Regions from separate parts of the Pseudomonas sp. SA233 genome, predicted to be linked through region 2. Evidence: riboswitches for the same ligand, from Rfam matches in the RefSeq annotation. Region 2 holds a riboswitch; each other region holds the start of a gene.

Region 1 (5,433 bases), 350 kb from region 2:
GCCTTCGATCACGGTCAGGCCCAGGCGCGATTGCGCCAGTTCCATCAGCGACAGGCGGGTGATGCCTGGCAGCACCGAAGCCGATTTCGGGGTGACGAACTCGTTGTTGGCGGTAATGCCGAAGAAGTTGGCCGAACCGACTTCCTCGATCTTGGTGTGGGTCAGCGGGTCGAGGTAGATGGCGTCGGCGAAGTTGGCTTTCTTCGCTTCTGCACCCGGCTGCAGGCTGGCGGCGTAGTTGCCACCGACCTTGGCCGCGCCGGTGCCTTGCGGGGCTGCGCGGTCGAAGCTGGAGATCTGGAAGTTGTGCGGCTTCATGCCGCCCTTGAAGTACGAGCCAACCGGGATGGCGAAGATCGAGAAGATGAACTCGGGGGCGGTGCGCACGCCAATGTTGTCACCGGTGCCGATCACGAACGGGCGCAGGTAGAGGGCGCCTTTACCATGCGGTGGCACGAACTTCTCGTTGGCCTTGACCACTTGCTTGCACGCCTCGATGAATACATCGGTCGGCACCTGCGGCATCAGCAGGCGGGCGCAGCTGCGCTGCATGCGGGCGGCGTTCTGGTCCGGGCGGAACAGGTTGATCGAACCGTCCTTGCAACGGTAGGCCTTGAGGCCCTCGAAGCACTGCTGGCCGTAGTGCAGGGCAGTGGAGCCTTCACTGATGTGCAGTACGTTGTCTTCGGTCAGGGTGCCCTTGTCCCACTCGCCATTGCGCCATACGGACAGGTAGCGTTTGTCGGTCTTGATGTAGTCGAAACCCAGCTTGTCCCAATTAATGCTTTCGTTGCTCATGACACCCTCATTGTCTTGCAAGTGCCCGATTGCTCGGGCTGCTGTTATATGCGCACCACGCCACCATAATACATCCGTGGCAGATCGGGAACGGCCAGTCACGAATTGATAGCCTGCAATGCATTTATTGCGGCACGGCGCAGGTATTGCAGCGGGGCTGCGAGGTGCTCGCCACAACATTTTCAGTGCCTGTGAGAGCGCGCGCCGCCCGCGCGGCGCTTCGCAGCACAAGGCTGCTCCTACATCTGTTTCGGGCCAGTAACGCCTGTACCAATGCGCGCGACCGCCTTGTTTGTCCGGCACGATATCGAGGTGGACACCAAGGGACCGCGCGCCTTTGCCTCAGGAATAATTGGCCCGAAACAGATGTAGGAGCAGCCTTGTGCTGCGAAGCGCCGCGCGGGCGGCGCTCGATCTCACAGGCGCTACAAGAATCGAGGCGAGCCAATGGTTGACCACCCGCCAGCCACTGCGTAGCCTTGCCACTTCGAGGTTCTTCGGCCAGGCCGAAGCTAAGACGGGAACGCGGTACAAGCCGCGGCTGCCCCCGCAACTGTAAGCACCGACAACGGATCGACACAGCCACTGCGCCCGCGCGCGGGAAGGCGTCATCCCGCCAGACCGCTGCACCAGCGGGCACATGGAACGGTGCAAGCCAGGAGACCTGCCTCGTCACGTTTTCGACTTTCAACCGGGCGGGGTGATCCGGTGGCGAACAAGCCCGGCCGGCCTGGCCTGCGGTTGTCGTCCTGCATGCCCGCGCCAATCTGCCAAGGGCAATGCGACATGAAAACACTGGCCAAGCTCCCCGTCACCATCGTCACCGGCTTCCTCGGCTCGGGCAAGACTACCTTGCTGCGCCACATGCTCGACAACGCCCAGGGCCGCCGCATTGCGGTAATCGTCAACGAGTTCGGCGAGCTGGGCATCGACGGCGAAATCCTCAAGCAGTGCAGCATCGGTTGCACCGAGGAAGAAGCCACCGGCCGCGTCTACGAGCTGGCCAACGGCTGCCTGTGCTGCACCGTGCAGGAAGAGTTCTTCCCGGTGATGCGCGAGCTGGTGGCACGCCGTGGCGACCTGGACCATATCCTCATCGAAACCAGCGGCCTGGCTCTGCCCAAACCGCTGGTGCAAGCCTTCCAGTGGCCGGAAATCCGCAATGCCTGCACCGTCGACGCGGTGATCACGGTCGTCGACAGCCCGGCCGTGGCCGCCGGCACCTTTGCCGCCTACCCGGACCAGGTCGATGCCCAGCGCAAGCTCGACCCCAACCTGGACCACGAGTCGCCGCTGCACGAACTGTTCGCCGACCAGCTGGCCAGCGCCGACCTGGTGGTGCTGAACAAGGCCGACCTGATCGACGCCGAAGGCCTGGCCAAGGTGCGCGCCGAGGTGGCCGAAGAACTGCCTCCGGCGGTCAAGGTTGTCGAGGCCAGCAGCGGCAAGCTGCCGCTGGAGGTGCTGCTGGGTGTGGGCGCCGAGTCCGAGGCGCACATCGATGGTCGCCGTACCCACCATGATTCCCACCATGACGGTGATGACCATGACGATCATGACCACGACGCCTTCGACTCCATCTCCATCGACCTGCCCGAGGCCGACGAAAGCCTGCTGCTCGACGCCCTGACCCAGCTGGTGGTGGAATTCGGCATCCTGCGTGCCAAAGGCTTCGCTGCCATCCCGGGCAAGCCGATGCGCCTGCTGGTACAAGGCGTGGGCACCCGTTTCGACAAGCACTTCGACCGCGCCTGGCGCGTCGACGAGCCGCGCATCACCCGCCTGGTGCTGATCGGCCAGGACCTCGACGCCGCCCAGCTGGAAGCGCGCCTGCGCCAGGCACTGGGCGCCTGACCCATGCACCTGCTGCGGACCCAGCCCGGCGGCTTCGTGCCGGATGACAGCATTGCCGACCTCGGCCAGACGCCCGCCGAGCTGGTGATTCTCTGCAGCGGCGATTCGCACCTGGCATTGCTCGCCGATACCGCCGAGCAATTGCCCGAGGATTACCCCAGCCTGCGCCTGGCCAACCCGATGCAGGTACAGAACCATGCCTCGGTCGACCTGTACGTCGACCAGGTGCTGCGCCATGCCAAGGTCATCCTGGTATCGCTGCACGGTGGCGTCGGCTACTGGCGCTATGGCGTCGAGCAGTTGGTCGAGTTGGCCGGCCGTGGCGTGCAGCTGATCCTGGTGCCGGGTGACGACCGCCCGGACCCGGAGCTGACCAGCCTGGGCAGTGTCAGCGGCGAGCAGGCCGAACGCCTCTGGCACTACTTGCGCCAGGGCGGCAAGGCCAATGCCATCAACCTGTTCAACTGCCTGGCCAGCCAGTGGCTGGGCCGCGACTATGCCTGGGACGAGCCGCAGCCTTTGCCGCGCACCGCCGTGTATCATCCGGCCAAGGGCAGCGCCACCCTGGAGGACTGGTACCCGCAGTGGCATCCCGAACAGCCGGTGGCGCCACTGCTGTTCTACCGCTCGCACCTGCAGGCGGCCAACACCGCGTTCATCGATGTGTTCTGCCAGCGCCTGCAGGCCGCCGGGCTCAACCCGTTGCCGATCGCCGTGGCCAGCCTCAAGGAAAGCGCCTGCCTGGAGCAGGTCGAAGCCTGGTTGGACGAAGTAGGTGCCGAGGTGCTGCTCAACACCACCGGCTTTGCCCTGTCCAGCCCGGAACGCCCAAACCTGCGCCCGTTCCGTCGCGACATCCCGGTGCTGCAGGCCATCTGCGCGCAAGACAACCAGCCCGGCTGGGAAGCCAGCGAGCAGGGCCTGGGGGCGCGTGACCTGGCCATGCACATTGCCTTGCCAGAACTGGACGGGCGCATCATCACCCGCCCGGTCAGTTTCAAGGACATGGCCTGGCGCAGCGAGCGCAGCCAGTCCGATGTGGTCTGCTACCGCGCCCACCCCGAGCGCATGGATTTTGTCGCCGAACTGGCCCGCCGCTGGGTCGAACTGGCGCGCCTGCCGAATGCGCAAAAGCGCGTGGCCCTGGTGCTGGCCAACTATCCGACTCGGGACGGCCGCATTGGCAACGGCGTTGGCCTGGACACGCCAGCGGCCGCGCTGAACATACTCAAGGCCCTGCAGGCCGAAGGCTATCCGCTGGCCGACTTGCCGGGCAGCGGCACGCAGCTGATCCATCAGTTGCTCGGTGGCGTGACCAACGACCTCGACCAGCTGGACCTGCGCCCCTGCGCGCAGAGCCTGAGCCTGGTCGACTACCAGGCCGCCTTCGAGCGCCTGCCAGAGGCAAACCGCCAGGCCGTGCTGGAACGCTGGGGGCCGCCGCAGCAGGACCCGATGTACCGCAGTGGCCGGCTGATGGTGGCCGGCCTGCGCTTTGGCTTGACCTTTGTCGGCATCCAGCCGGCGCGCGGTTACCAGGTGGACCCCAGCGCGGTGTACCACGACCCGGACCTGGTGCCACCGCACGGCTACCTGGCATTTCACTTCTGGTTGCGCCACGCCTTTGCCGCCGATGCGGTGATCCATGTCGGCAAGCACGGCAACCTAGAATGGCTGCCCGGCAAGGGCGTCGGGTTGTCGGCGCAGTGCTGGCCGGACGCCTTGCTCGGCCCGCTGCCGAACATCTATCCGTTCATCGTCAACGACCCGGGCGAGGGCGCCCAGGCCAAGCGCCGCACCCAGGCGGTGATCATCGACCACCTGATGCCGCCGCTGACCCGTGCCGAAACCTATGGCCCGTTGCGCCACCTGGAGCAATTGGCCGACGAGTTCTACGAAGCGCAGCTGCTCGACCCGCGGCGCGCCCGCGAGTTGCAGCGCGACATTCTCGAACTGGTCAAGGCCAACCACATCGACCGCGAACTGCAGCTGGAAGGCCAACTGGACGATGCCGCCGTGTGGCTGCCACGCCTGGATACCTACCTGTGCGACCTGAAGGAATCGCAGATTCGCGATGGCCTGCATGTGTTCGGCCAGTCCCCGGAAGGCCGGCTGCGGCTGGATACCTTGCTGGCGCTGTTACGGGTCGAGCGTGGCGACGGTCGCGGTGGCAATGCCAGCCTGTTGCGGGCCCTGGCCAAGGCGCTGGTGCCAGGCTTCGATCCACTCGATTGCGAACTTGGCCAGCCGTGGCAAGGGCCACGTCCGGAACAACTGCAGGCCATGAGCAGCGAGCCTTGGCGCACCTGTGGCGATACCCGCGAACGCCTCGAACTGTTGGCGCTGCAGTTGATCGACCAGGCGCTGTGCGGCACCGTGCATTTACCTGCCCAGAGCGAATGGCAGCCGGTGCACGATGTGGTACGGACGCTGCGAGAATCGGTGGCACCCAGCCTGGACGCCTGCGGCAGCGCCGAAATGGATGGCCTGCTGGCGGCGCTGGCCGGGCGTTTCGTGCCCGCCGGCCCCAGTGGCGCACCCAGTCGTGGTCGCCTGGACGTGCTGCCCACCGGTCGTAACTTCTATACCGTGGACGTGCGCAACCTGCCCACCACCACCGCCTGGCGCCTGGGCTTCGCCTCCGCCAACCTGATCCTGGAGCGCCATCTGCAGGACCACGGCGATCACCTGCGCCAGCTCGGTCTTTCGGTGTGGGGCACGGCAACCATGCGTACCGGCGGTGATGACATCGCCCAGGCCATGGCGCTGATGGGCGTCCGA
Region 2 (5,433 bases):
CGATGCGCATGCCATCCAGCGCCATGGCCTGCGGCGGTGATGCATTGTCGCCACGGGTGACCAGCACCCGTGGGCTGACCAGGTAGGGACGGGTATAACGCAGTTGTTTCGAACGGTCTGTGCTGTAACCCAATGCGCCGATCATCTGCGCATCCCCGCGTGCCAGGCGCTCGATCATTGCTTGCGCCGACGGGCTTTCGACCGGCTTGAAATGCAGCCCCGTGCGCAGCGAGATCTGCTTGAGCAGCTCGAGGGTGATGCCGCTGGGGCGGTGCTTGGTGTCGTTGAAGGTCAGTGGCGCCAGCGAAGTGTTGACCAGCACGCTGACGTTGGGGTTGGCAGCTATCCAGGCTTCTTCTTCGGCGGTCAGGGCGGTGAGGTGGCGCTGCAGCAGCAGGCTGGTGTTGCCACTGCTCCAGCGGCGCAGGATATTCAGGCGTTCGCTTTCGCTGATACGCGCCAGCGCCTTGTTGACCAACTGTTGCAGACGCGGGTTGTCACTGGCCATGGCAAAGGCAAACGCGCCAGGGGCAACCTGACAGAAGTGGTCGATCTTCAGTGTGCCCTGGTAACTCTTGCCAATCGCGAAGTCGGTACTGATGGCATCGCCCAGGTAGGCGTCGGCCTCGCCCAGTTCGACGGCGGCCAACCCGGCCAGGGTCGAGCGATACAAGCTCAATTGCGCCTTGGGGTACAGGCTGCGGACGCTGCTGGCCGGCAGGTAATGATCGACCATGGCCAGGCGCAGGCCCGCGAGGTCGGGGGTGTTCTTCAGGCTGCGCCCCTCGCGGGTGACGATGACCGGCAGGTCGTCGGCGTAGCTTGAACTGAGGCTGAGCTGGGCATCCGCTGCCTCGAAGGCGTTGGAGCTGCCCAGCAGGTCGATACGGCCGTCGCGTAGCGCAGCGATGGCTTCGTGGCGGCTGTCGTAGCGTCGTACTTCAATGGTGGTGCCCAGCTGTTCAGCGATGATACCTGCGTAATCGGCGCTGAGGCCTTCATAGTCGCGCTGGCTGACATTGATTTCCAGCGGTGGGTAGTCGGGGCGCGAACTGCCAAGTACCAGGTGCTGGCGTTGCTGGAGCCATTGCCGCTCTTCGCTGGACAGCGCGAGCGGGGCGGCGGCGCTGACCGAGCGTGCCAGCAACTGGCGGGGTTCGCTGTTGGCCAGCAGCGCGCCGGAATTGGCCAGGCCGATGACCAGAAGGGCGCTTGCCAGCAGGCGCTTCATTGCCACCGAGCGCTCAGTAGACGCTGTTGCGCTTGGCCAGGTCGACCATCTCAACCAGCGATTCGGTCTTGAGCTTTTCCATGATGCGGCCCCGGTAGGTGCTGATGGTCTTGGCACTGAGGTTCATGCAGGTGCCGATATTCTTGTTGTTTTCGCCGCGCGCCAGGCGTCGCAGCACTTCCATTTCCCGGTTGGACAGGCTGTTCAGGCGCACCGGCTCGCTTTCCAGCGAGTTGCTGTTGACCGACATCTGCGGAAAGGTCGAGTAGCCCTTGACCAGGGCCTTCAGGGCAAACAGCAACGCTTCGTGGTCTTCTTCCTTGGTGACAAAAGCGCCGATGCCAGCATCCAGGCAGCGCCGCACATACAGGTCGGTGGCCTGGCCGGTCAGCACCATGATCTTGGGCGCCGGCTCCAGGCATTGCAGGCGCTTTATCACTTCCATGCCATCCAGGCCGGGCAGGCCGATGTCGAGAATTACCACATCCGGTCGCAGGTCGCGGGCCACCTGCGCCACCTCGCTGCCATTGCCGACCTCGCCGACAACACGGAAGCGCTCGCGTTCGAGCAACAAGCGCAAGGACAGCCGGACGATGGGGTGGTCGTCGACGATCAGCACGGTAGTCATGAAGAAAACTCCTGTCAGGATGTGGTCCGCTTCCTGGATCACTCAGGAATACGTCTGCAAGTGGGGTTATCGGAAGCGCTGCACGATACGACCATTCCCGAAGTTTGGTAATGCCGAGTATAGAAGTGTTGAAAGTCCACGTGCTTGTTGTTGAAAAGTCCTACAAAAAGTGGGAAAGACATCACCCTGGCAAAGCGGCGATGCCTGTTTTTGTAGTCGTCATGCGCAGGCGGAGTGTGATTTGCTCACGCGCTGGGTTGAGGCGGGGTTGTTGGCCAGTGCCTGGCCGACCCGTGTCGGGCGTGCCACCAACTGGCCGGTGCAGTTCGGGCAGCGGCCCTGGAAACGGGTTTCGGCGCAGGTGCGGCAGAAGGTGCATTCGAAGGAGCAGATCAGCGCATCGGGGCTGTCACCCGGCAGGTCGGTATCGCAGCACTCGCAGTTTGGGCGTAGGTCCAGCATGGGCATGACTCCTGTTTGCAGGCGGGAAACCGGAGTCTGCTACGCCTGCGGCGAACCTGGCAATGCTCAGTCGCCAGGGCGATACAGGTGGGCGTGCCCGGCGCGATACAAGGCCGATTCGGCAAACGGTGTGTCGCCCAGCACATGGCCCACAAGGATCAGCGCCGTGCGCCGGAAATCCTTGGCCGCGACGCGTTCCACTATATCACCGAGGGTACCGCGCACCCAGTCCTGGTCCGGCCAGGTGGCACGATGCACCACCGCCACCGGGCAGTGCGTGCCGTAGTGCGGCAGCAGTTCTTCGACGATACGCGACAGGTGCTTGACCCCCAGGTGAATCGCCAGGGTGCTGCCATGGCGCGCCAGCTCGCCCAGCTGCTCGCCGGGCGGCATCGGCGAGCTGTCACCATAGCGGGTGAGGATAACGGTCTGAGCTACCTGGGGCAGGGTCAGTTCGCAGCCGAGCAGGGCGGCGCTGGCCGCCGTGGCGGTGACCCCGGGGATGATCTGGTAATCGATGCCCAGCGCCTGCAGATGGCGGATCTGCTCGCCGATGGCGCCGTACAGGCTGGGGTCGCCACTGTGTACCCGAGCTACATCCTGGCCTTGCTCATGCGCACTGCGCATGGCGGCAATGATCTGTTCCAGGTGCAGTTCGGCGCTGTTGATCACGGTCTCGGCCTGGTGGCCCTCAAGCACGGCGGCCGGCACCAGCGAGCCGGCATAGATGATCACCGGGCACTGGCGGATCAGCCGTTGGCCCTTGACCGTGATCAGTTCCGGGTCGCCGGGGCCGGCGCCGATGAAGTAGACCGTCATGGAAAGTCCTTGCAGGAAAGAGGGGAAACGTTCAACAGGCCAGGGCGAGGGTAGCCGGGCCCAGTACCTGGCGTGTCAGCAGCAACCTGGCGGTGCCAACTCGCTGGCTGGCCAGGGCCAGTGCCGCACTCTCCGCCACGCCCCAGCAGCCACAGTGGGCATGGGCAGCGGCGGAACGGTGGCTGAGTCGGGGTTCGTAGGGTTGCAACTGCGCGGTATCGTACAACACCAAAGGCAGACCGAGGCGTTCGGCCAGTTGCTGCAAGCCGGGTTCGTCGGCCTTCAGGCTGATGCTGGCGATGCCTTGCAGGTCAGCCAACGCCAGGCCCTGGGTGGCCAGGGCCTGGCGTAGCAAGATTTGCAGCGTATCCGCCGGGCAACCCCGACGACAGCCGAAACCGGCGTAGAAGGCAGGCATCAGGCCTGGCTGGAGCGCCGGAACAGCCAGGCGCTGAGCAGGCCCAGGGCCAGCCAGAATGCGGCGTTGGTCAGCCAGGAGGCCACTTTGAACTGGGTTTCCAAGGCGGCGGGGGCCAGGCTCTCGTGCACTTCGGGTTGCGGCGCACCGATCACATGGGGAATGACCAGCAGCACAGCGCCCAGCGCCCTCAGCAACCAGTGGCGAGCGAACACCAGCAGGGCCAGGCCCAGCGCGGTGGCACTGGCGGTGCCGATCCACCAAGCCTGGCGTTGCCCCAGGTCGGCTGCGGCAGTACCTGGCAGTTCCGGCGGCAGGCCCAGGGTCGGGGCCAGGCAGAACACAGCGAAGCCGGCCAGGCCCCAGAGTGCGCCGGTGCCGGCTCGCTTGGGTTCACGCAGGCTGTACAGGGCGGTGAGAATCAGGGCGAAGCCGACCGCGACTACCAGGTTGCCGCCGGTGGTGGACAGCACTCGCTGCCAGCCGTCTTCAGGTGCCCAGGCTTCGGCGCTGTGTTCATGCGCTGCCACTTCGCCAACATGCTCGTGCTCGGCAACGGGGGCCGAGGATTCGTAGGTTTCTGCCTCGAGAATCAGTGGGGCGACCCAAAAGCTCTGCAGCAGGGTCAGCAGCAAGGCCGCCAGCAACCCGCTGAAGCCCGCGGTGCGGGCAATGCGTGTGATCATCGGGCGTACTCAGTGGCAGGGGAATGCGGCGCTGTGGCGGGTGTCGTGGGCGGCGTTGTGCACGGCCTCGATGTGCGAAAAGCCGGCGAAGTACACCAGACACAGGCCCAGCAGGCTGGCGCCGATGGCGATGACGACACGCTGGCTGAGGGTGACGGGGGTGGTAATGCTGTGTTGCTTGGCGCTGGTGACGGGCATGACGCGTTCCTCTGCTTTTTGTGGGCAACGGGCAAGCGCGGCAGCCCCGAGCGTGGCAGCCCAGGGGAATGCAACAGCGCCCGCCCACCGCGGGGTGTTCATGAACGCCAGGCCGGTCTCCGGGCTTGCGAGGAGGAGCCAGGCTCCTGGAAAGCGTCACCTTCCCATGCCGGGGATCAGGCACAGTGGTACAGACGCTTCGCTCGCTTACCGTTGCGGGGGCAGCACCGGCCTTGTCCGGCCCTGCTGGAGGGCCTGTGACGCACCGGTTTCCCGTTTCACCCCCATCGGGGGCACCTGAACGCGAGGCATAAGGAGACCATGGGGCGGGGCTGGCGTCAATTGCCCTGATGGTAGGGCTTTGGTTTTGCAGTGCCTGGGAGATCGAGCGCCGCCCGCGCGGCGCTTCGCGGCACAAGGCCGCTCCTACATCTGTTTCGGGCCAGTTACTCCTGTGAGTTCACCTCTGTCCGTCTTGTTTGTTCCATTCCGATATCGAAGGGCGCACGACTGCTCCTCATCAATCTTCAGCCAAGCACCAAGGCGGCAACCCACTTGGCACAGGAGTAATTGGCCGGAAACAGATGTAGGAGCGGCCTTGTGCCGCGAAGCGCCGCGCGGGCGGCGCTCGATCTCACAGGCGCTGAAAAGCTCAAGGCATGCACACTCAAGCCCTCATGTAAGCCGGTTCGGCCTGTAGTGGTCTATGCCGTGAGCATCCCCCCGGTCAGCCCCGGGCAAACGCCGCCAGCTTCTCGCCATCCAACCGGTAGCGCACCCACTCATCCTGCGCTTCGGCCCCCAGCTTCTGATAGAAGCCGATAGCCGGCTCGTTCCAGTCCAGTACGCTCCATTCCAGCCGTCCGCAATTCTTCGCCACCGCCTCGCGGGCGATGTGCCGCAGCAATTGCCGTCCGGCACCGTCGCCGCGCTGCTCGGGCGTTATGTACAGGTCTTCCAGGTAGATGCCGTTGCGCCCGAGCCAGGTCGA
Region 3 (5,433 bases), 940 kb from region 2:
GTTTACCCGCGAAAGGGCCGGTACAGACAAAGCTATTTGTTCAGGCTACTCACAGCCTGCTTCGCCGCAATCTCCTGCCCCGCCCGGGCCAGTTCATCGGCAGCCTGCAACCAGCGCTGGCGGTCCACCTGGGCTGGCAGCTGCCGAGGTGGCTGCACCAGCACCGCCCAGCTCCCAAGCTTCGCCCACGCCGAGGCAAAGTCATCGAACGCCATCAACTGCCGGCGGTGCATGCCCGAGCGCAACAGCACCCGCTGCTTGTAGCGGTCGTAGCCGATCAGCACGGCGTAGCGTGGCTCGCTCCACCAGGCCGAACCATCCTCGTAACGCAGCAGCACCGGGTTGCCCGCCGCCACCTGGGTCAACAGCGCGTCCAGCTGCTTGTCCAGCGGATACACCACCATGCCGTAGTCGCGCGCCACCCGGGGGATGCTGGTGTCCAGCGCCTCGGCGCCCTGCGGCAGGTTCAGCGGCTTGTCCAGCAGCCCCGGCGTGATCGGAGCCCCCTGTTGCGACAGCACTGCCGCCAATGCCATGGCCCCGCTGTGGTTGGCGTTGCCACGGTAGAACGGCACGCTGCTGATCTCGACCCGCTGCGGCAGGCCCTTGAGGTTGCCGGAGGGTGCGCTGGCGCAACCGGCCAGGCTGGCTGCAACCAGGCAGGCAGCCAGCAGCCGACGAGGGATGGTCTTGAAGGAAGGTTGCTGCATGGACACTCGCTTGCTCCAACGCCGGGCAGGCAGCGCCCGGCTCTGGCCACCGATCATAGGTCGGACAGCGGCGCGGGTATAGTCCGACACCGCTTAGGAGCAAATCGGACCAAGCAATAGACCTTTGGTCAATGGAACGTCACAGGCGAAAGACTAGACTAAAGCAGTGTCTGGAAGGCCAGCGTCGGCGACCGAGCGCGGCCCGTAGAGATGGAGGCACAGATGAGCCTGACCATGGCAATCCTCATGCTGGTTGGCATGTGGCTGAGCGTTGCAGCCGCCATGCTATGGGGTGTACTGCGTATCGTGCGGCGTCATTCCCACCACCACCTGCCACCGCAGGCCCCCGCCAAGCCACAGCCTGTGCGCCGGTCGCGGCGGCATGCCGGGGTGCACTGATTCAGAGATTTCCGAGGCCCATTCGCGGGTGAACCCGCTCCCACAAGGTCCTCCACTGCCTTCAGAAACGGCGGGGACCTGTGGGAGCGGGTTCACCCGCGAACGGGGCGCAAGCGCCCCGCTTTTTCACATCAACCTTCAGCCGCCTCACGCTTCAACCGTGCCCGACGGGCCAGGATGTTGAGGATCTCGATCGCCGTCGAGAAGGCCATGGCCGCGTACACATAACCCTTCGGTACATGGGCGCCGAAACCTTCGGCGATCAGCGTCATGCCGATCATGATCAGGAAGCCCAGGGCCAGCATCACCACGGTCGGGTTGTCGTTGATGAAGTTGGCCAACGGGTCGGCGGCCACCATCATGACGATCACGGCAGTGATAACGGCAATGATCATGATAGGCAGGTGCTCGGTCATGCCCACGGCGGTGATGATGCTGTCTACCGAGAAGACGATGTCCAGCAACAGGATCTGGAAGATCGCCGCGGCAAAGCCCAGGGTAACCGTCGACGACACCTTGGCTTCTTCCTTGGCCCCGTGCGGGTCGACGTTCTCGTGGATTTCCTTGGTCGCCTTCCACAGCAGGAACAGGCCACCGGCAATCAGGATCACGTCCTTCCAGGAGAAGGCATTGCCGAATACTTCAAACACCGGGTCGGTCAGCTGGACGATCCAGGCCACCGTGCTGAGCAAGGCCAGGCGCATGACCAGGGCCATGCTGATACCGATACGGCGCGCCTTGGAGCGGTATTCCACCGGCAGCTTGTTGGTCAGGATGGAGATGAAGATCAGGTTGTCGATGCCCAGCACGACTTCCATGGCCACCAGCGTAGCCAGGGCAACCCAGGCGGTAGGGCTAGCGACGAGTTCCAGCAAGTATTCCATTGTTCAAATCCTGCAGCAGCGGTTGGGGGTCAGATTTCCTGGGTGTCTTCTTTGTTGTCGGCGTCCTTGGGCTTTTGCCCTTCGCTGCCGATGGCCTCGCTCAACGCCTGCTGTGCGGCCTTGTTGGTGTCGTCGATTGCCTGCTTGGCCGACTGCGCGGCCTGGTCGAGCATCTGCTGGGCGGATTTCTCGGCCTGCTCGCAACCGGCCAGGGTGAACAGGGCCAAGGCCAGCACCAGCGGCGTGCCGATGGATTTTAGTTGCAGCATGGGTTCCTCGCTTTCATGTTCCGGCGGCGCACACGGCGCCTGATGGAGTCGCATTCTAAAGAGCGCAACACATCCGGAAAATTCGTATTTTCAGCGGTTATACTTCGGTTTTTACGAATCCGGAACGATACCGATGCTCAACTATCGGCAGTTGCACTACTTCTGGGCCGTGGCCAAGACCGGCAGCATCGCCCGCGCCAGCGAACAGTTGAACCTGACCCCGCAAACCATCAGCGGTCAGATCAGCCTGTTCGAGCAGACCTATGGTCTGGAGCTGTTTCAGCGCGTGGGGCGCCAGCTGGAATTGACCGAAACCGGGCGCCAGACGCTGATCTATGCCGAGCAGATGTTCCAGCTGGGAAGCGAACTGGAGGCCATGCTGCGGGCCGGCCCGCAGGAGCAGATCCTGTTCCGCGTGGGTGTGGCGGACGTGGTGCCCAAGTCCATCGTCTACCGCCTGCTGGCACCGACCATGGAGCTGGACGACGTGCTGCGCATCAACTGCCGCGAAGACAAGCTCGAACGGCTGCTGGCCGACCTGGCGATCCAGCGCCTGGACCTGGTGATTTCCGACAGCCCCATGCCCAGCCACCTGGACATCAAGGGTTATAGCCAGAAACTGGGCGAGTGTGGGTTGAGCTTCTTCGCCACCCCGGCGCTGGCACAACGCCTGGAAGGCCCCTTCCCCGCCTGCCTGCAGGATGCGCCATTGCTTATCCCCGGGCAGGAAACCGTGGTACGCAGCCGCCTGCTGCGCTGGCTGGGTGAGCAGCAGGTGCAGCCACGGATCGTGGGCGAGTTCGATGACAGTGCATTGATGCAGGCATTCGGGCAGTCGGGCAGCGGCATCTTCGTTGCGCCCAGCGTGATCGCCGAGGAAGTGTGCCGCCAGTACGGCGTGGAGCTGATCGGGCAGACCGAGGCGGTGCACGAGTCGTTCTATGCCATTTCGGTGGAGCGCAAGGTCAAGCACCCGGGGATCGTGGCGATTACCGAGGGGGCGCGACGAGAGTTGTTTCATTGGTAGCAGGCAGATTTGACGCCTCCCGCGTTTCAATGGTCATATGCCCGCCAGTTTCAGGTGCCCTGCGCCGCCGCGCGCAGGGTGAAACGGGAAGCCGGTGCGTCGTGTTGCCCACGACAAGTCCGGCGCTGCCCCCGCAACGGTAAGCGAGCGAACCCTTCGAGATACCACTGTGCACTTGCATGGGAAGGTGAAGGTTTCATGCCCCTCGCAAGCCCGGAGACCGGCCTGGAGCTTCACTTGGCAACCCGCGGTGGGCGGGCGCAGGCCGGTATCCGTGCGTGCGCCTGCGTGCACGGTGCGCCTTTGCGTGTTTTCCACCGGGATCCATTCATTCCTGCAGTAGTGGAACGACATGTCCCGTATCTTCAAGCTTCACCCCTTGGCGGCCTGCCTGGCCGTTTCCCTGCCGGCCCTGGCCGATGACCTCGAGCGACAACCACTGGCCCTGCCCTCCACGGCCATCACCGACACGCTCGACAGCCACGCCATCGACCTGGCCACACCGACCCAGGCTGGTTCGCGCCTGGGCCTCAGCGCCCTGGAGACACCGGCCAGCACCAGCAGCATCAGCGCCGAGCAGATCCAGCAGCGCAACAACCTCACCGTGCAGGACGCGGTGACCCGCTCAGCAGGCATCAGCTACATCGGCTCCCCTGGCGACGGCGGCACGGGGCTGTCCGCCCGCGGTTTTACCGGGCACGGCTCGGTGATGACCTTGTTCGACGGCGCACGCCTGTACACCGGTGCCGGCACCCAGACGTTCCCGGTCGACCCGTGGATGGTCGAGCGCATCGATGTCATTCGCGGCCCGGCTTCGGTGCTGTATGGCGAAGGCGCCACCGGGGCGGTGGTCAACGTGATCCCGAAAAAGCCGTTTGCCGGCGAGGTACGCAACCACCTGCGCCTGGGCTACGGTTCGTGGGACCGCCAGCAGCTCGGCCTGGACAGCGGCGGCAGCCTCGGTGAGCGCCTGAGCTACCGCCTGGCCCTGAACCAGCAAACCGGTAACGGTTGGGTCGACCGCACCCCGTCACGCAGCCTGGCGCTGAGCGCCGCGCTGCGCTTCGATGCCAGCGACGACCTCAGCTTCACCCTCGCTCACGACCGCGGCGATGCGCAGCCTGCCAACTACTACGGCACCCCGCTGATCGACGGCCACTACCGCAGCAGCCTGCGCAAGAAGAACTACAACGTGCAGGACGACGTGCAGCATTACGTCGATGAATGGACCCGCCTGAATACCGACTGGACGTTGAACGATCACCTCAGCGCCAGCAACCAACTGTACTACATCAAGAGCCGCCGTCACTGGCGCAATGCCGAGGAGTACAGCTGGGATGCCGGGCGCCAGCAGTTGCTGCGCGGCAGCTATCTGCAGATCAAGCACAACCAGGAACAGTTCGGCGACCGACAGGCCTTCACCCTCGACCACAGGCTGTTTGGCCTGGCCAGCAAGACCGTGGTCGGCGCCGAGTACAACAAGATCCGCTTCAACGTCGACAGCAACGCGCCCTACAACGATATGGGCGGGGACTACGTCGACCCGTGGCAGCCGCAACCAGGCTGGTTCCACAGCGCCTCGCCGTTACGCCCGCAAACGCTGTCCACCACCCACACCTTTGTCCTGTTTGCCGAAAACCGCCTGCAGTTGAGCGATCGCCTGTCGCTGGTCACCGGCGTGCGCCGCGACCAGAACCACATCGACCAGGAAAAACTGACCACCGACAGTCGCAGCGACCGCAGCCTGCAAGGCGGCAACTGGCGTGCCGGGCTGGTGTTTGCGGTCAGCGACGACCTGTCGCTGTATGGCCAGTACTCCACCAGCGAGGATGGGGTCGACAACCTCATCAGCCTCAGCGCCAACCAGATGCACTACGACCTGACCGAAGCCAGGCAGACCGAAGTGGGCCTGAAGCAGCGCTTCTGGGACGGGCGTGGCGAATGGACATTGGCGGCCTACCACATCGTCAAGAAGAAGCTGCTGGTGGATGACCCGATCACCCACGAGAAGCAACAGGCTGGCCAGCAGACGTCCGATGGCCTGGAGGCAACCCTGGAACTGGCGCTGGCGCACCAGTGGCAGGTGTCGGCCAATGCGGCGATCGTGCGCGCAAGGTACGACGACTTCGACGAAATGGTCGGCG
Region 4 (5,433 bases), 950 kb from region 2:
CGACGCCCTGCGCGGCCTGGTAATCCTGTTCATGCTCCTGGACCACGTTCGTGAAACCTTCTTCCTGCACCGCCAGGTCAGTGACCCGATGGCCATCGATACCACCGAGCCCACGCTGTTCTTCAGCCGCACCCTGGCCCACCTGTGCGCGCCGGTGTTCGTCTTGCTGACCGGCCTTTCAGCCTGGCTGTATGGCGAGAAACACCAGGGCCGCGGCGATGTCTCGGCGTTCCTGTTCAAGCGCGGGCTGTTCCTGGTGGTGCTGGAGTTCACCCTGGTCAATTTCGCCTGGACCTTCCAGCTGCCGCCCAGCGTCATCTACCTGCAAGTGATCTGGGCCATCGGCGTGAGCATGATCGCCCTGTCGCTGCTGGTGTGGTTGCCACGTGCCGCCCTGATCGCCGTGGGCGCAATCATCATCGCCGGCCACAACCTGCTCGATGGCCTGCACTTCGGGGTCGAATCCGCCCTGCACGTGCCATGGGCGATCCTGCATGACCGGGGCTGGCTGGAGTTCTCCGAAAGCCTGCGCCTGCGCACCTCCTACCCGGTGCTGCCGTGGATCGGTGTCATCGCCCTGGGCTACGGCTTGGGTCCTTGGTTCGCCCGCGCGAGCGAGGCCGGCCAACGCCAGCATCGCCTGCTGCTGGCCGGGCTGATCGCGCTGCTGGGCTTTGTCGTGCTGCGCCTGGTCAACGGCTACGGCGAGGCACCATGGAGCGTTTACCCGACCGTCACGCAAACCCTGATGAGCTTCTTCAACATCACCAAGTACCCGCCGTCGCTGCTGTTCCTGGCCCTGACCCTGGGCTGTGGCCTGCTGTTGCTGCGCGCCTTCGAACGCGCCGGCCAGGCCCGCTGGATCAGTGCCCTGGCGGTGTTCGGCGCGGCACCGATGTTCTTCTACCTGCTGCACCTGTATGTACTGAAGCTGCTGTACCTGGCCAGCGTGGCGCTGTTCGGCCGCAACCATGGCGACTACTTCGGCTTCGATGGCATCGCCGCGGTGTGGCTGGGGGCAGTGCTGCTGGCAGTTTCGCTGTACCGGCCGGTGCGCTGGTTCGCCCGCCTGAAGGCGCGGCGGCGCGACATCACCTGGCTGAAGTACTTCTGAAAAGCGTTTTCACCCGGCGGCACGATGGTCTACCATGCCGGCCGCCGGTTTCCACCACGGAATCAATAGGGAATCCCAGGCCCGCCAATTCGGGCCAAACGGAACTGCCCCCGCAACTGTAGGTGCCGAGCCTGCTCCATCAATGCCACTGGGCCACGAACCCGGGAAGGCCGGAGCCAGGCCATGACGCACCAGTCAGGAGACCTGCCGGCCTACATTCACCAACCGGCGGGGTGTCCGGGATTGGCCATCAGTGTTGCCCCTGCCGCCAGCTGGGGCTCGGCGATGCCTGTCCGTGCGTTCCTCACCCGAACTGTCCGATAGGAGATCGCCCAGCATGCTGCCCCGTTTTGCCACCCTGCTCGCCGGCCTCGGCCTCACCGGCCTGGCCCAGGCTGCTGCCACCCACTACCCGCTGACGGTCGACAACTGCGGCAAGCCGCAAACCTTCGCCCAGGCGCCGCAACGCGCGGTCACCATTGGCCAGGCCAGTACCGAGATGCTCTACGCGCTGGGGCTGGGCGACAAACTGGCGGCCACCTCGCTGTGGTTCAACAATGTGCTGCCCGAGTACCAGGTGCAGAACGCCAAGGTGCCTCGCCTGGCCGACAACGAGCCCAGCTTCGAGGCGGTAGTGGGCAAGCGCCCGCAACTGGTGACGGTGCAGTTCGAATGGATGGTCGGTGCCCAGGGGGCGGTCGCCACCCGCGAACAGTTCGATGAACTGGGCATCCCCACCTACCTGCTGCCATCGGACTGCGAAGGCAAGGACAACCTGGTGGGTGCCGATGGCACCCGCCTGCAGGCGTTCCAGGTCGACACTATCTACAAGAGCGTCAGCCAGCTGGCGGCAATCTTCGACGTGCAGGACCGTGGCACAGCCCTGAATGCCGAGCTCAGAGGCCGCCTGGACAGTGCCAAGGCGCAACTGGTCGACAAGGACCTGTCCGCCACCTCGGCGCTGTTCTGGTTCTCCAGCGCCGACCTGCACATCGACCCCTATGTGGCGGGCCGCCAGGGGGTCGCCGATTTCATGCTGCGCACCCTTGGCGTGCGCAACGTGGTCGAGTCCAGCGAAGAATGGCCGACCGTAGGCTGGGAAACCCTGGCCAAGGCCAACCCCACCTGGCTGATCATTGCCCGCATGGACCGCCGCCGCTACCCCGCCGACGACTACCAGAAGAAGCTGGCATTCCTGCGTAGCGACCCGGTGACGCGCAACATGGACGCGGTGAAGCACGACCGCATCATCATCCTCGACGCCGACGCCATGCAGGCCGGCATTCGCTTGTTCAGCGGCCTGCAGACACTGGCCGCCGCCTTCGCCAGCGGCAAAGCAGCCCAGTGATGATGCGCCTGCTACCCTGCATCGCCGTTGCCCTGGCCGCCCTGTTGGCGGCCCTGCTGGCCGGCACCGCCATCGGCGAAACCAACCTGTCGCCCGGCGTGGTCGGCCAGGTACTGGCCAACCACCTGTGGCAGGCCGGCTACCCGGTCGACCCGATCGACGCCGGCATCGTCTGGAACTACCGCCTGCCCCGCACCCTGGTTGCCGCGGCCTGCGGCGCCGGCCTGGCCACCTGCGGCGTGATCCTCCAGGCACTGTTGCGCAACCCGTTGGCCGAGCCTTACCTGCTGGGGCTGTCTGCCGGCGCCTCGACCGGTGCGGTGCTGGTGGGCCTGCTGGGCTTCGGCAGCCTGGCGCTGAGCATGTCCGGCGGCGCGTTCATCGGTGCCCTGGCAGCGTTCGCTTTGGTACTGTTGCTGGCCCGGGCAGCCGGCCCCAGCAGCAACAATGCCCAGGTGATCCTTGCCGGGATCGCCGGCTCGCAACTGTTCAACGCCCTTACCGCCTTCCTCATCACCATGTCGGCCACCGCCGAGCAGGCGCGCGGCATCCTGTTCTGGCTGCTGGGCAACCTCAGTGGCGTACGTTGGCCTTCGGTGTGGCTGGCCGTGCCAGTTGTACTGTTCGGGCTGTTGGTGTGCCTGTGGCATCGCCGTGCCTTGGATGCCTTCACCTTCGGTGCCGACTCGGCGGCGTCGCTGGGCATCCCGGTGCGGCGTACCCAATTGCTGCTGATCAGCTGCGCGGCGCTGGTGACCGCGGTGATGGTGTCCATCGTCGGCGCCATCGGTTTTGTCGGGCTGGTGATCCCCCATGCCCTGCGCCTGCTGCTCGGCCCCGGGCACAGCCGCCTGCTGCCCGCCAGCGCACTGGGCGGGGCACTGTTCCTGATTGCCGCCGACATCCTGTCGCGCATCTTGATCCCTGGCCAGGTGATCCCCGTGGGCGTAGTCACGGCTCTGCTCGGCGCACCGGTCTTCGCGCTGATCCTGGTCAGCCGCCGGGGGCGCCCATGACGGTCATGACGGCGCTACAGCTGGCCCCCTTGAGTTGCCAGAACCTGGGGCTGCAACTGGCCGGCAATACCGTGCTCAGCGATATCGAACTGAGCGTTGTCGCCGGTGAAACCCTGGGCGTCGTCGGCCCCAACGGTTCCGGCAAGTCCTCGCTGCTGAAGGTGCTGGCCGGGCTGCGCAAGCCAGGCAACGGCAGTGTGCAGTTGCTGGGCGAACCGCTGGCACAGTTGCCCCGCCGCCGTGTCGCCCAGGCCTTGGCGCTGGTCGAACAGCAGGCCGACACCCTCGATGCGATCAGCGTGTTCGATGCCGTTGCCCTGGGCCGCACCCCCTGGCTGTCGGTGCTGGCGCCGTTCTCCCGGGAAGACCGTGTGATCGTCGAGCAAGCCCTGGCCGACCTCGACGCTTTGCACCTGCGCGCACGCCTTTGGGGGTCGCTGTCCGGGGGCGAGCGCCAGCGCGTGCACATCGCCCGAGCCCTGGCACAGCGGCCGCAGGTGCTGCTGCTGGACGAGCCGACCAACCACCTGGATATCCAGCACCAGCTGAGCCTGTTGCAACAGGTGCAGGCCCTGCCGGTGACCACCCTGGTGGCCCTGCACGACCTCAACCAGGCGCTCACCTGCGACCGCGTCGCGGTGCTCGACAAGGGCCGCCTGGTCGCCCTCGGCAAACCGCTCGAGGTGCTTACACCCGAGCGCCTGCTGAACACCTTCGGCGTGCACGCCCATTACCTCATCGACCCCTTCGACGGCGCGCACATCCTGCGTTTTCGCGCCCCCTGAACAGGAAGTTCTGCCCATGCCGCGCCCTGTCGTTTTGCTGCTCGCCAGCGCCCTGCTCGCGCCCCCTGCGCTGGCCGACTCCGCCCAATCGCAAAGCAACGGTTTTGTCGAGGATGGCCGCTGGAGCCTGCTCAACCGCAGCGTATTCGACCAGCGCGACTACAAGCATGGCGGGCGCAACAGTGCCGGGCGCAACGCCTACAAGCCGCGCGATGAACGTAGCGGCAAGGCCGAGGAATGGGCCTATGGCCTGATGGGCACCTTCCGGTCCGGTTTCACCCAGGGGCTGATTGGTGTCGGGGTCGACGCCCACGCCTACCTGGGCGTGCAACTCGACAGCGGTGGCGGGCGCGTGGGCAAGGCACGCTTGCTCGGGGTGGATAACGAGGGGCACCCGAAGAACGAATACAGCCGTGCCGGCGCAGCATTGAAACTGCGCATGGCCAATACTGTGCTGTCCTACGGTGAGCAACGGGTCAAGACCCCGGTGTTCAGTTCATCCGACAGCCGCCTGCTACCCGAGACAGCGACCGGGTTCTTCCTTGACAACGCCGAGTTCGACGACCTCAGGCTGGTGGCCGGGCACTTCAATGAAAACACCGACCGCAATGCATCCAGCCACGACCAAGGCTTCGTGGTGAACTACTCCAATGGCCGCCAAGGCAACAGCTTCGACCTGGCCGGCGTGGTGTGGAACCCCGGCGCCGCCTTCAGCGGCAGCCTGTACACCTCACGTTACCAGGACAGCTGGAACCAGCATTACCTGGGCAGCACCCTAAGCCATGCCCTGGATGAGCGCCGCAGCCTCACCCTCGACCTCAACCTTTACCGCACCACCGACACCGGCAAGGCGCTGTCCGGGCGCATCGACAACACCACCTGGAGCCTCGTCTCGCGTTACGACCATGGGCCGCACGGTTTCAGCCTGGGCTGGCAGCAGGTGGACGGCAACACGCCATTCGACTACGTGACGCGAGGGGCGATCTTCATTGCCAACGCGGTGCAGATGTCGGACTTCAACGCGCCGAACGAAAAGTCGTGGCAGGCGCGCTATGACCTGAACATGGGCGCCTACGGCGTGCCGGGGTTGAACCTGACGGCGTTGTACGTGCGCGGGTTCGATATCGACGGTACCCATGTCGACCCTGCGGGAGGGTATGCCTACCTGGG

What was found. A riboswitch is a leader RNA that binds a small molecule or an ion and turns the genes downstream of it on or off. The one in region 2 is predicted to bind cobalamin.
Region 1: another riboswitch for cobalamin. It lies ahead of cobW (cobalamin biosynthesis protein CobW); the one in region 2 lies ahead of M1D87_RS14525 (CbtB domain-containing protein).
Region 3: another riboswitch for cobalamin. It lies ahead of M1D87_RS09975 (TonB-dependent receptor); the one in region 2 lies ahead of M1D87_RS14525 (CbtB domain-containing protein).
Region 4: another riboswitch for cobalamin. It lies ahead of M1D87_RS09965 (ABC transporter substrate-binding protein); the one in region 2 lies ahead of M1D87_RS14525 (CbtB domain-containing protein).

Annotation. Positions count from the first base shown of each region.
Region 1 is NZ_CP096449.1:2,758,788-2,764,220, forward strand. It holds gene M1D87_RS12900 (branched-chain amino acid aminotransferase) at 1-798, opposite strand, end outside; cobalamin riboswitch at 1,272-1,484, shown strand; gene cobW (cobalamin biosynthesis protein CobW) at 1,585-2,652, shown strand; gene cobN (cobaltochelatase subunit CobN) at 2,656-5,433, shown strand, end outside.
Region 2 is NZ_CP096449.1:3,112,593-3,118,025, reverse strand. It holds gene M1D87_RS14555 (transporter substrate-binding domain-containing protein) at 1-1,231, opposite strand, end outside; gene M1D87_RS14550 (response regulator transcription factor) at 1,245-1,859, opposite strand; gene M1D87_RS14545 (DUF1272 domain-containing protein) at 2,079-2,321, opposite strand; gene cobM (precorrin-4 C(11)-methyltransferase) at 2,388-3,140, opposite strand; gene M1D87_RS14535 (cobalamin biosynthesis protein) at 3,172-3,558, opposite strand; gene M1D87_RS14530 (CbtA family protein) at 3,558-4,244, opposite strand; gene M1D87_RS14525 (CbtB domain-containing protein) at 4,254-4,442, opposite strand; cobalamin riboswitch at 4,536-4,758, opposite strand; gene M1D87_RS14520 (GNAT family N-acetyltransferase) at 5,170-5,433, opposite strand, start outside.
Region 3 is NZ_CP096449.1:2,170,008-2,175,440, reverse strand. It holds gene M1D87_RS10000 (peptidase C39 family protein) at 33-767, opposite strand; gene M1D87_RS09995 (hypothetical protein) at 933-1,109, shown strand; gene M1D87_RS09990 (TerC family protein) at 1,241-1,993, opposite strand; gene M1D87_RS09985 (hypothetical protein) at 2,023-2,262, opposite strand; gene nhaR (transcriptional activator NhaR) at 2,396-3,289, shown strand; cobalamin riboswitch at 3,325-3,532, shown strand; gene M1D87_RS09975 (TonB-dependent receptor) at 3,642-5,433, shown strand, end outside.
Region 4 is NZ_CP096449.1:2,163,984-2,169,416, reverse strand. It holds gene M1D87_RS09970 (DUF1624 domain-containing protein) at 1-1,114, shown strand, start outside; cobalamin riboswitch at 1,143-1,340, shown strand; gene M1D87_RS09965 (ABC transporter substrate-binding protein) at 1,452-2,462, shown strand; gene M1D87_RS09960 (FecCD family ABC transporter permease) at 2,462-3,478, shown strand; gene M1D87_RS09955 (ABC transporter ATP-binding protein) at 3,475-4,263, shown strand; gene M1D87_RS09950 (OprD family porin) at 4,280-5,433, shown strand, end outside.